DNA from 4 places in the Pseudoalteromonas sp. MMG024 genome. Region 3 is predicted to be linked to each of the others. Evidence: predicted binding sites of a transcription regulator. Region 3 holds the regulator's gene; each other region holds the start of a gene.
The links. Region 3 encodes sigma-54, which starts transcription at its own class of promoters, with help from an activator protein. Its sites were predicted from a motif close to GTTGGCACGNNNNTNGNNT; they were not measured.

Region 1: the regulator sigma-54 is predicted to act here: its motif matches at 1,991-2,009, upstream of L1068_RS18085 (YggN family protein).
Region 2: the regulator sigma-54 is predicted to act here: its motif matches at 1,922-1,940, upstream of fliE (flagellar hook-basal body complex protein FliE).
Region 4: the regulator sigma-54 is predicted to act here: its motif matches at 1,449-1,467, upstream of L1068_RS18880 (BON domain-containing protein).

Annotation. Positions count from the first base shown of each region.
Region 1 is NZ_JAKFZO010000023.1:4,617-7,788, forward strand. Features, by position in the region: gene L1068_RS18065 (LysR family transcriptional regulator) at 1-418, shown strand, start outside; gene L1068_RS18070 (glutathione peroxidase) at 502-984, shown strand; gene L1068_RS18075 (MarR family transcriptional regulator) at 986-1,426, shown strand; gene L1068_RS18080 (hypothetical protein) at 1,604-1,783, opposite strand; gene L1068_RS18085 (YggN family protein) at 2,062-2,880, shown strand; gene L1068_RS18090 (HD domain-containing phosphohydrolase) at 2,939-3,172, opposite strand, start outside.
Region 2 is NZ_JAKFZO010000013.1:125,455-128,626, reverse strand. Features, by position in the region: gene L1068_RS14085 (ATP-binding protein) at 1-381, shown strand, start outside; gene L1068_RS14080 (sigma-54 dependent transcriptional regulator) at 390-1,787, shown strand; gene fliE (flagellar hook-basal body complex protein FliE) at 1,976-2,308, shown strand; gene fliF (flagellar basal-body MS-ring/collar protein FliF) at 2,328-3,172, shown strand, end outside.
Region 3 is NZ_JAKFZO010000005.1:160,391-163,562, forward strand. Features, by position in the region: gene ptsN (PTS IIA-like nitrogen regulatory protein PtsN) at 1-212, opposite strand, end outside; gene hpf (ribosome hibernation promoting factor) at 214-501, opposite strand; gene L1068_RS06560 (RNA polymerase factor sigma-54) at 524-2,020, opposite strand; gene lptB (LPS export ABC transporter ATP-binding protein) at 2,099-2,824, opposite strand; gene lptA (lipopolysaccharide transport periplasmic protein LptA) at 2,821-3,172, opposite strand, start outside.
Region 4 is NZ_JAKFZO010000026.1:6,397-9,568, reverse strand. Features, by position in the region: gene L1068_RS18890 (GNAT family N-acetyltransferase) at 1-48, opposite strand, end outside; gene L1068_RS18885 (hypothetical protein) at 263-682, opposite strand; gene L1068_RS18880 (BON domain-containing protein) at 844-1,413, opposite strand; gene L1068_RS18875 (mechanosensitive ion channel family protein) at 1,687-2,580, shown strand; gene L1068_RS18870 (PA2169 family four-helix-bundle protein) at 2,720-3,166, shown strand.

The DNA of each region.
Region 1 (3,172 bases), on a different contig from region 3:
AATTGCGCGGCCACTTTCAACACGTGTTATGACTTTAGTTGCATCGCCTGAGTACTTAGCAAGGTTTCCTGCGCCAAGCCACCCAGAGCAATTGATAGAGCATAATTGTTTAATAGCAGTTACTAACCGTTGGCGCTTTAATATGGGCAACAATATTAAAGAGTTTAAGGTGGCTGGACGTTGGCGCAGCAATAATGGAGAAGCGCTGCTGCAAGCGTGTTTATCGGGCTTGGGCATTGCTCATCTAGCGTATGATATTGTTGGGGACTATATTGAAAGTGGTAAATTAGTAAGCTTATTAGACTCATATCAAGTTGCAGATAACGCTTCTTGGCTGGTTTACCCCAATCGTGATCTAATGCCCTTAAGAGTACGTTTATTAATAGATTTTTTAATTGAAGAGTTTAAATCGAGATGACCGCGATTTATTTCAATTTTTGAACTATTATTGTGCGATTATATCGTGCGCGATATATTTGACTGCAACAGAGGAGAAAGCTAATGGCACCATTTTATCAATTTAGTATTAACAGTTTGCAAGGTCAGAATATCGACTTTGCAGATTTTGCAGGCAAAGTCGTATTAGTCGTAAATACAGCGAGTAAGTGTGGATTGACACCACAATATGAAGGTCTTCAAGCGCTACACAAAAAGTATAGCGACCAAGGTTTAGTTATTATTGGTTGCCCGTGTAACCAGTTTGGCCAACAAGAACCTGGTTCGCCGGAACAAATTCAGGGCGAATGTTTAATTAACTATGGCGTTGATTTCACTATGACAGAGAAAATCGATGTAAATGGTGAAAATAGCCACCCACTTTATAAGTATTTACGCACTGAATTATCGGGTATTTTAGGCAATAAAATTAAATGGAATTTTACTAAGTTTTTAATTGGCCGAGATGGCAAGCCAGTTAAGCGTTTTGCGCCAACAACAAAACCCGACGCACTTGCTAGCTATATCGAAAAAGCACTGGCGCAATAGTATGACAAGTAAGCCCGAGCAACTGTTAGAAAATCAACTTTGCTTTCCAATTTATGCGGCGTCACGTCTAGTGACGCGGCTTTATCAGCCTGAGTTGGACAAATACAAACTAACTTATCCGCAGTACGTTATTTTACTGATTTTATGGCAGCAAGATGGTGTTACTGTGGGTGAAATTGGGCAGCAGGCGATTTTAAACAATAATACATTAACGCCTATTTTAAAGCGTATGGCCGACAACAACTTAATTGAGCGCAGGCGTGATGATTGGGATGAGCGAAAAGTACGTATTTATTTAACTGATTACGGCAATTTGCTGCAGCAGTCGCTTTCGTGCCTACCTTCGCAACTGGTAGATAAAGTAGGGTTAGATCTTGATAAAGCGGCCCAACTAAAAGCTTTGCTCGGTGATTTAATGTTGCAGTTAAACGAACACAGCTAACCTAAATTTAGGTGAATCCGTTCAGATCAATACGCGCTAATTCTATGGATTAATTTATATTGACTGATTTTTATTATTTTTGTGTGACTAAGTTTGGAATTAGGGATGTGCAATGCCCGCCACATAAAGCATCAACAGTGGCTAATTATTTTTTTTAAACAATGGCGCGAAATGCTGTTATAGCTCATCCCAGTAATTGTGGGTGTCATCCATGCCAATGGATTTTCGTAATCGCTTTCTTTCTAAAATATCTTCTAAACGTTTTTTAACTTCGCGTTTATGTTCGTTTTCTTGGTTGTTTTCTAAATCGCTATTTAGCGGCTCTTGATTGTTTATGTTTTGGTAATTATCTTTCATGATCACCCTCAACATTAAATGTTTAAGCACTCATAAACAGTAATAGCCATTATTGTATTTTGCGCAAGTAAATATATTTCAAATAACTTAGTCAAATACACAAATTACATGGTTAAATTTACTACTTTTTAGTTTTTACATACTTTTTAGAAGCTCTTAAAGTCACGATAAAATAGTTATCCATATGTATTTTATATGTTTTTTAAATTTGGCACTGACCTTGATATAGCTATATCAACGAGAGAAAAAATTAAAACGCAAAAGATACGGGAATCACTATGAAACAATTACTTTTAACAACAGCAGTGGCAGCGTGTATTGGCTTATCAACAAATGCAGTAGCACATCAAGATGGTCACGACAGCAATATGAGCTTTTCGTCGGATAGCTGCAATTTAGAATTTAATAACACCCTATCAATTACACCTGATACGGTTAATATCAAAGCTGCTTCAGGTGAAGTAGTTATTGACCAAGATGGTAACTTGCAGATTAATGGCGAAGCGCAGTCACTCTCTGCAGCGGATCAAACATTACTTGCCCGTTACTCTAGCGATGTGCGCGGTCAGGTTCCACAAGTGGCTGAGATTGCGATGGAAGGTGTCGCGTTAGCAGGTGTTGCCCTAAGCGAGGTGGGCAATGCATTTGGCTTAGAGAATATGGCTACAATGGAACAAATGATGTCAGAGATTGGCGATGAAATTCACGCTGCATTTTATGACGGTGGCACATTCATTATGGATCAAGGCCGTTTCGATAACATTGGCGACACATTCGATAGTAAGTTCGACCAGCAGATGGAACAAGCAATGGAAGAAATGATTATGGAATCCATTGGCAGCTTGCTGATTACGGTAGGTAGCGAAATGTTAAGTTCTGGCGGCGATATGAGCGAGTTTGAGCAACGCATGGAACGTATGGGCGAGCAAATTGAAGAAAAAGTTGAGATACAAGCGAAGAATATTGAGCAAAGAGCCGACCAAATGTGTTTTGACTTTAAAGACCTAGCAATGCAAGAGGATGAGTTACAAGCGCGCATTCCGGCACTTGCAAATTACGATGTATTTAAAGTGGAAACTAAAAAATCATCAATCTAATGTAAGTAAACATTATTTACAGCGTCAGTCATCATTTTAGGGAGCATTAGCTCCCTTTTTAATTGAGTTGTTCAGCTTTTAAGTGAACTTCCCCATAGTGTTCCGGGATCTTTTCGGCAATGAAAAAGTTGAGTAAATCTTGGTCTAGCTCACCTTTACTTGCGAGTTGTTGCATTATGCCAAGGGCTTGTGACAGGGTCTTAGCTGTTTTATAAGGCCGATCCGAGGCGGTGAGTGCTTCAAAAATATCAGCAATTGCTAGAATGCGTGCTTCAAAGCTAATTTGCTCACC
Region 2 (3,172 bases), on a different contig from region 3:
GACCTTAAATTGCCTGAGCCTGATATTGAAATTATCGCTAATAAAGTTGCACTGAGCAGTGCAATTAGCAATTTAGTGCATAATGCGGTGCAAGCCTGTGGCCAAGGTGGAAAAATTGAGTTAAGTGCAACGCGGTCTAAAAAATTCGCAGATCACGTCAAAATTTCGGTGAAAGATAACGGCACGGGGTTAAGTGAAACGGCTATCCAACAGATCTTTGAGCCGTTCTTCACCACTAAATCTCACGGTACCGGGTTAGGTCTTGCCGTGGTTCAATCGGTTGCTAACAGCCATCAAGGGTTTGTAAAAGCAGGCAATAGTGAGCTTGGTGGGGCTGAGTTTAACTTGTACCTACCGATTATCTCTAAAACAGCGTGTTAGGAGTGATTATGAACGATGCAAAAGTATTAGTCGTAGAAGATGATTCTGGTTTACGAGAAGCGTTAGTCGATACCCTAGCATTGGCTGATATTAATTGTGTTGAAGCCGACAGTGCCGAACAAGCGATTATTAAGCTTAAAGAAGGCGGTATTTCAATGGTGGTCAGTGACGTGCAAATGGGCACTATGTCAGGTATCGATTTACTTAAAAGTATTAAGCTTAACTACCCTGATTTACCTGTGTTAATGATGACAGCTTACGCGACCATTGATGATGCGGTTGAAGCGATGCGCTTAGGAGCCATCGACTACATGGCGAAACCATTCGCACCAGAAGTGTTATTAAACATGGTAAGTCGTTATTTACCAGAAAAAGAAGCCATTAAAGATGGGCCAATTGTTGAAGACCCAGCCAGTAAAGCGCTTATGCAACTTGCAGAGAAAGTGGCTAAATCTGATGCATCCGTTATGGTGCTTGGGCCAAGTGGATCAGGTAAAGAAGTAATGGCACGTTATATTCATGATAGTTCACCGCGTGCAGAGCAGAACTTTGTAGCGATTAACTGCGCGGCGATTCCTGAAAATATGCTAGAAGCCACTTTATTTGGCTATGAAAAAGGCGCGTTTACCGGCGCCATTCAAGCATGTCCTGGTAAGTTTGAACAAGCGCAAGGCGGCACTATTCTACTTGATGAAATTACCGAGATGGATTTGAGCCTACAGGCGAAATTATTGCGTGTACTGCAAGAGCGTGAAGTGGAGCGTCTTGGCTCTCGTAAGACCATTAATTTAGATGTACGTGTGCTTGCAACGTCTAACCGCGACTTAAAAGAGGCGGTGGCGCAAGGCGTATTTCGCGAAGATTTATATTATCGCCTTAACGTTTTTCCGCTCGAGTGGCTGCCACTTGCTGAGCGTCCAGGGGATATCGTCCCATTGGCTGAGCATTTAATTCAGCGTCATAATAATGACATGCCGGTGCAGTTTGACGCACAAGCTAAAGAAAAATTACTCAGTTACAACTGGCCTGGTAATGTTCGTGAGCTTGAAAATGTCGTTCAGCGCGCACTTATTTTGCAAAGCCATAAAATGATTACCGCAGATGATATTTTCTTAGGCTCGGTAGCAAGCATGCAACCAACAAGTCTGTCGCCAAAGATACCGCTGACTTGTGAAGAACCTGAGCAAGTAGCACCAGACGTCGCAACAGTGCAATCAACCCAAGTGGATGATGCTCAGGGTTATAAACAAGAGCTTAAAGATAAAGAAAATTCAATTATTCTAGATATGCTTCGTGCGTGTGATGGCAAGCGTAAAGACGTTGCTGAGCGTCTTGGTATGAGCCCGCGAACACTGCGGTATAAATTAGCAAAAATGCGTGAGATGGGAATTGAATTACCTGCATAAAAAATCATTGTACTGAGCACAACAGATACACCTACTTTTTAAATCGAGCCTCTGACAGGAGGCTTTATTTCTGTCTGAATTTTATCAAAGTCAAAAAAATGCCGTTGTAAACTTTTGATTTTAAATGTTTTATTTTTGGCATTAAGCTTGCATTAATCGTATTAAGTCAATTTATACGGTTTGTTAGTATGAACATTTCACCAAACAATCTTTATCAAGAAATGCAGTCACTTGCAGTAGAAGCAAGTAACTTTTCTAAACCGAAACAGCCTATTGAATCTATTCAAGGTAGCTCACAGGTTGAATTTAATAATCTATTAAAAGATGCGCTCGATACGGTTAACGGTTTACAGCAAGACTCTAAAGCGAAAGCAACGGCGTTAGAAATGGGTGACCGCAATGTGTCACTGGCTGAAGTAATGATCGCATCGCAAAAGTCTTCGGTGGCGTTTGAAGCAACCGTTCAAGTGCGTAATAAGCTTATTGAAGCTTATAAAGACATTATGAACATGCCTGTATAAGAAATAGTGGAGTAGGGTTGTGGCTAATACATCAACAGATTTATCAACACTTGACGCTAACGACTTAGCTGTCGGCGATGCAGGTGGTGGTAATCAAGAACAAAAATCAGGGTTTCTTGGCAGCTTAAGTGGTGTTGATGTAATGCGCCAAGTCACGCTCATTATCGCACTAACAATTTGTGTCGCAATTGCCGTATTCATCATGATTTGGGCGAAAGAGCCTGATATGCGTCCTCTTGGCAAAATGCCAATGGATGAACTGATCCAAACGCTCGAATTCTTAGACGCACAAAAAGTAGAATACAAGCTCGATGGCAATGTTGTTTCAGTGCCGGTTGAAGCGTATCAAAATATCAAGTTATTGATGGCTAAAGAAGGTCTTGAGCAAGTGCCTTCGTCAGGCACCGAAATTTTAATGCAAGATATGGGCTTTGGCGTGAGCCAGCGTCTAGAGCGTGAGCGTTTAAAGCACTCACGTGAACAGCAGCTTGCACGTACTATTGAAGAGCTTAGTAAAGTAGCGCGCGCTAAAGTTCTGTTAGCGATTCCAAAAGAAAATGTCTTTGCTCGCCGAGAGAAAAAGCCAAGTGCAACGGTTGTATTAACGGTAAGACGTGGTCGCACACTTGATGGTGAAGAAGTTGATTCGGTTGTAGATATGGTCGCCTCTGCGGTACAAGGGTTAGAGCCTAGCCGAGTAACCGTAACAGACCAAAATGGCCGCTTACTTAACTCGGGCTCACAAAACTCACTTACCGCGCGTTCGCGTAAAGAATATGAAATTGAACGTAAACGTGAGCAAGAATACTTAGAAAAAATCGATTCAATTATGATCCCTGTTGTTGGTTTAGGTAATTATACTGC
Region 3 (3,172 bases):
TCAATGCGGCCATGAGGAATGGCGAGGCCTTTACCAATACCCGTGCTACCTAGCTTTTCGCGTTGCAGTAAGGCTTCAAGAAACTCTTGAGAAGTAATATCAGGGGCTTGCTGATGGGCAAGGTCGCTAATAAATTCAAACAGTCTTTTTTTGCTATTAAAAAGGACCGCGGTTTTAGCGCAGTCCTCAGCAATAATATCGGTTAATTTCATTTTAGTGGCGAGAAAGTTTCTCTTTGTGCTTAATTACTTGGCGGTCTAGTTTGTCGACCAGGCCATCGATTGCTGCATACATATCTTGATGCTCGGTAGAGGCAAACAATTCGCCACCGTTAACATGCATAGTAGCTTCTGCTTTTTGTGATAGTTTTTCAATATCTAGAATAACGTGCACGTTATTTATATGATCAAAATGCCTCTCTAGTTTTGCAAATTTGTTAGTGACATAGTCTCTTAAAGAATCAGTAATTTCTACGTGACGACCTGTTAAGTTTAATTGCATAAGCATTTTCCTTCTATTTGGTCTAGATCAGGCTCTTGCGCTGATTAGACGGTGGTATGGATAGCGACTCACGGTATTTTGCGATAGTGCGTCGCGCCACTTTAATTCCTTGTTCTGCTAGTAAGTCGGTAATCTTGCTATCACTTAATGGTTTAGCAGGATTTTCCGCCGCAACTAGCTTTTTGATCAGTGCTCGAATCGCGGTGGATGAACACTCACCCCCATTTTCCGTGCTAACGTGGCTTGAAAAAAAGTATTTAAGCTCATAAATGCCACGTGGTGTATGCATGTATTTTTGCGTTGTTACACGCGAGATAGTCGACTCATGCATCTCGACCATTTCGGCAACGTCGTTTAAAACCATAGGTTTCATTGCTTCGTCACCATATTCAAAGAATGCCTGTTGTTGTTCAACAATGCAATTGGCTACTTTTAATAAAGTATCATTGCGACTTTCTAAGCTTTTAATAAACCATTTTGCTTCTTGCAAATGGTTGCGAATAAACTGGCTGTCAGTGCTTGATTTCATCGAGCGAGTAAGCGCAGCGTATTGTTCATTCACGCGGATCTTTGGCATGCTATCGTTGTTTAAATCAACGCGCCAGCGTCCTTTAATTTTCTTTACTGAAACATCGGGAACCACGTATTCAGGTTCTTCTTTTATGATGCTTTCAGCTGGCTTTGGATTAAGGCTATGTATTAATGTTAAGACTTCTTTTAACTCAGGCTCCTTGAGTTTAGCCTTCTTCATTATTGTACGATAATCACGTAACCCTAAAAGTTCCATATGGTTTGAGATTACGCTCTTTGTTTCGTTTAGCCAAGGGGTATTTTTGTCGTACTGATTGAGCTGGATCAATAAACATTCTTGTAACGAACGCGCAGCAATACCAACAGGATCAAAGAGTTGAACGCGTTTAAGTACCGCTTCAACTTCGTCTAGTTCAATTTGTTCTTGGTCGTCAGATTGCTGTACCGCTTCTAAAATTTCTTCGCTACTTTGTGTTAAATAACCCGAATCGTCTACCGCTTCAACAATTGTGGTTGCGATCATCTCGTCGGTGTCGCTGAACGGCGTTAAGCGTAATTGCCACATCAAGTAATCTTGCAATGATTCGCTGGTAGAGCCTTGATATACAGTATCGTTGTCAGGAGCTGGGGCGTTACTGACAGAAACAGGTGCGGCGCTGATATAATCATCCCACGACACATCCATAGCTAAATCTTCAGAAATATTCTCGTTGCTAAGTGCGTCGCTTGATTCAATTTCACTTTGGCTTGGCGCTGCTTCAATATCATCGCCGTTTAATGATTCGTCTTTGTTTGACTCAGTGTTTTCGTTGTTTTGTTTATCGTCACTGTAGTCAATGTCTTCTTCAAGTAAAGGATTGGCATCAAGCGCTTCTTGAATTTCTTGCTGCAAATCTAACGTACTCAGCTGCAACAAGCGAATAGCCTGTTGCAATTGTGGAGTCATTGTTAGTTGCTGCCCAAGGCGAAGCTGTAAAGATTGCTTCATGTAGTTATTCTAATCCTTCTTTCGATTTCAAGCCGCTAGTTAACAATTCAATTCCAAAGTTAAGGCCTATAACTATTACTATAGTCTGAATTGTTCACCTAGGTATACATCGCGTACTTTTTGGTTGTTTAAAACGTCTTCAGCCGTGCCAGATGCGATTAATTCGCCGTGAGAAACAATGTAGGCTTTTTCACATACATCTAAGGTTTCACGCACGTTGTGGTCTGTTATTAACACGCCAATGCCGCGATTTTTCAAATGCTCAATTATTTTCTTTATATCTATCACTGAAATAGGATCAACACCAGCAAAAGGTTCATCTAACAGGATAAATTTGGGGTTTGCGGCTAATGCGCGCGCAATTTCCACACGACGACGTTCACCGCCCGACAATGCCATACCCTGTGAATCTCGGATATGGCCAATGTTAAATTCTTCTAATAAATCATCGAGCGCTTCTTCGCGTTGCACACGATTAAGTTCTTTGCGTGTTTCTAGAATCGCCATGATGTTTTGATACACAGTAAGCTTTCTAAAAATCGACGATTCTTGCGGTAAATAGCCTATACCTAAACGGGCGCGACTATGCATTGGTTGCAATGTAATGTCATTATCATCAATGCGAATAACGCCATTGTCGCTCGGTACTAAACCAACAATCATGTAAAAGGTCGTAGTTTTACCGGCACCGTTAGGGCCAAGCAAACCAACAATGCTGCCAGCTTTCACTTCTAAACCAACATTTTTTACCACTTGGCGTGATTTGTAACTTTTAGCCAGCTTTTCGGCAATTAATGTGCTCATTGTCCGCCTTGTTCATTTTGCGTATTGATGATGGTTTTTACTTGGTTAGTTGAGTTTTCAGCTTTTTTAGACGTCACTGTTTCAGCTGCGCGATCATAGATGATGGTATCTGCTGACATCATGTCGCCATTTTGTTGAAATTTAGCGCCACCAGACATTGTAAATAATGATTTAGCCACATCGTAAGTGACTTTTTTAGCACTTGCGACAATGGTTGACCCATCTTCTTGTTCAGCACTAAATTTTACCGGGTCACCACTGGCAATAAGCAATTGCTGGTTATCTCCTAACTCAGCTCGTTTATGTGCTTCAAGGTAATCGGCGGTGATGGTCATGTTGCCATGCTTA
Region 4 (3,172 bases), on a different contig from region 3:
CACTAACTCATAATTTGAACTGGTTATTTCTTTAAGTACTACGTCCATATATTCTCTAACTGATATACCTAGAGAAAAATGAACTCTAGGTAAGTTTAAAAGTAACCTGAACGCGGGTTCAGGTTAAATAAAACAAGAAGTTAGTAGACCACACAGACTAATAAAGAGTTCAAAACAACTGCTAAACGACACTTGTTAAGTGCTTTAACCATTAATGATGTGTGCGCCAGTAACTTAGACGTTGGTTACTGGCATTTGATAGTTACGCGAATAAAAGCGCAAATTGATTTACAAGAAAGATGCTGGCATAAAAGATAAATGCGATTGCGCCAGCCCAAAAAATTAACGTAAATACTTTGAGAGGTTTGAACGAATTTCTTTCCGGGTGCGGGCGTAAAACAAATAACAAAGTAAAAATTGTGATAGAAATTAAGGCCGTTAAAGGCAAACTCACCACCCATTGCAAAACAGTATATGCTGGCTCACCTTTCTTCGCATTACTGTTATTCGCTGCATACAATAAAATGCAGGGAATAAAAGAAAATAATACAGCCCAAACAATGCCTTTCTTAAACCTTCTAGTCCAATCATCTTTCAAATTTTTGTCATTTCTAACGGCATCAGCCGCGGCTAAAACAACAACAGATACGGCCCCTAAGCTTGAGAACAATCCTTCGTCCATTATTTTATTCCTTGTCTAAATATTAATTATCTTTTTTGTAGCATATAACAACACTCAAGCTATTGCTATATATAATATTTCCCAATTGATATACGTGTAATTAATAGGCATAAAAAAAGCACCTTTCGGTGCTTTTTGGTAGTGCAGTAATTGGGACAGGATTAAGACTGTTTTACAACGCGAAGGTTATCTTCTACGTTTTCAACGTCGTCTGCGTTTTTAGCAATTGTGATTGCTAGTTGCTTTTCAGCTTCTGATTCAACTTCACCCTTTAAGGTAACGTTTTGGCCTTCAACATCAACGTCAATGCTCGTACCGCTAATATCTGTATCGAACAATAAGCGTGTTTTGATTACCGTTGCAATTTTTGCGTCTACAAAGTCAGACTCAATTTGACCATCGTCTTTTTCTGACTTATTTTTGCTATCTGGTAGCACTGTTAAGCGGTTTTCAACCTCTTTAACACCGTCGATACCAATAACTAACTCTTGTGCCAGCTTTTTATCAACATCGTGATTTACTTTACCCGTAAGTGTTACCACACCTTTATCTACATCGGTGTTAATATCAAACGAATTTAGCTGTGTATTGAAAAGTAAGGTTGCTTCAGCTTTACCATCAATCCAAGCGTCGCTTGCTTCTTTTTCCCACTGGTTGTCTTTCGCGTTTACTGAAAGAGCAGTTGTAGATAAAACAGTAACTAGTGCAAGTGTATTAAATGTACGATTCATAATAAATTTCCTTTTTGCTGAGTTCGATTTACTTAATGCACTTCACATGCCAGAATTTTTAACATTAAATATCAGTAACTTAAATAAATTAAGACATTTACCAATGTAGCATTTACATAACCAGTGTGAAAAAAATCCATGTACGTTTTACACAAATACACAGTGCCACTATTACAAAAACCTCACAACACCTTAGCCTTACTCAATTTAGCTACGCTGGCATATAAACTGCGTAACCCAAAGTAACGTCATTACATTATTAAAGGAGCAGTTATGTCGATTACATTGGAGAAGTTTTGGTCTCTTATAAATGAAAAGCTCACCCACTGGCTTGAAATAACCATAAAGAATTTGCCCAACCTGGTGATTGCACTCGTAATCTTTATCGTATTTTTAATGTTATCCAAATGGATATCGGGCTGGGTAAAGAAGTTACTTAACCGTATTTTTGAATCATCGCAAATTGCTGGCCTTATTACAGGCATTTGTCGCATGGTGATTATTGTAATTGGTTTCTTTTTCGCACTCGACATTATGGGGCTCTCAAAAGCGGTAGCATCATTACTTGCAGGTGCAGGTATTATTGGCCTTGCTATTGGCTTTGCTTTTCAAGATATGACGGAGAACCTAATTGCCGGCATTGTAATGGGTATTCGTAAACCCTTTCGCGTTGGCGACATAATAGAAGCAGGCGATACCTTTGGCACGGTTGAGCGTATTAACCTGCGCAATACCTTAATAGAGAACTTTTATGGACAAATGGCCATAGTGCCCAACAAAATCCTGTTTAAGAACGAGCTATTAAATTACTCGCGCCTACGCAAACGTCGTATTGAAATACCTGTGGGGATTTCTTACGCAGACGATGTAGATAAAGCACGAGACGTGCTTACCGATGCTATTAATGATCTTGATGGCGTAATTAAACAATCTGAAACTGCAGTGTATGCCAGCGAGTTTGCTGACAGCTCAGTAAACCTGCTTGTATGGTTTTGGATAGACTACCCAGGCGAGGTTGGCTTTATGGAAATGCGCCACAAAGCGGTTGCTACTATTCATAAAACACTTGAGCAAAACGACATCCTTATTCCGTTCCCAATCCGTACGTTAGACTTTAACGCAAAGGGTGGCCACTCTTTGCAAGATATACAGAGTCAAGATAAGTAAAAACTTCATAGTGCCTGTAAATGTGTCGCAGGCACTTTTCCATAAAAACCGACAAGCACTTGATTTTAATTGATTTTATTTTTGGCACACGCCATGCATTAATAGATTGAACCGTTAAGAAAATTGAAAAGGAGCATTTATGTCAAACTCAAATTACAACTTAACCCCGGTAAAAGAGCTTGTGAAAGTTTTAAATGGCGGTATCGAATTTTATAAAGAAGCCAAATCAAAAGTTTCTAGCCAAAGTCTTGAAATCATCTTCGAGCGCATGATTTCTGAGAAAGAGCGTGCCGCGGCTGAATTACAACCTTTAGTAGTGCTTGATGAAGGTGAAGTCGAAACGGATAACGATTTCATGGTGTCATTACGTGAAACATACACAAAAGTGCTCTCGGTGATAAGCACAGACAAAGAGCACACGTACATCTCACAACTTGAAGAAGTAGAGGACCGCGTTCTTGAAAAAATTGAGGCAGCACTAGAAGAGCCTCTGCCAGCGCCTTACTTCAGTACGCTTAAGCTGATTCAAAACAGCATGCAAGCGTGTCACGACGAGATGAAAGCACTACAAGAAGTAACCGCTTAATATTTT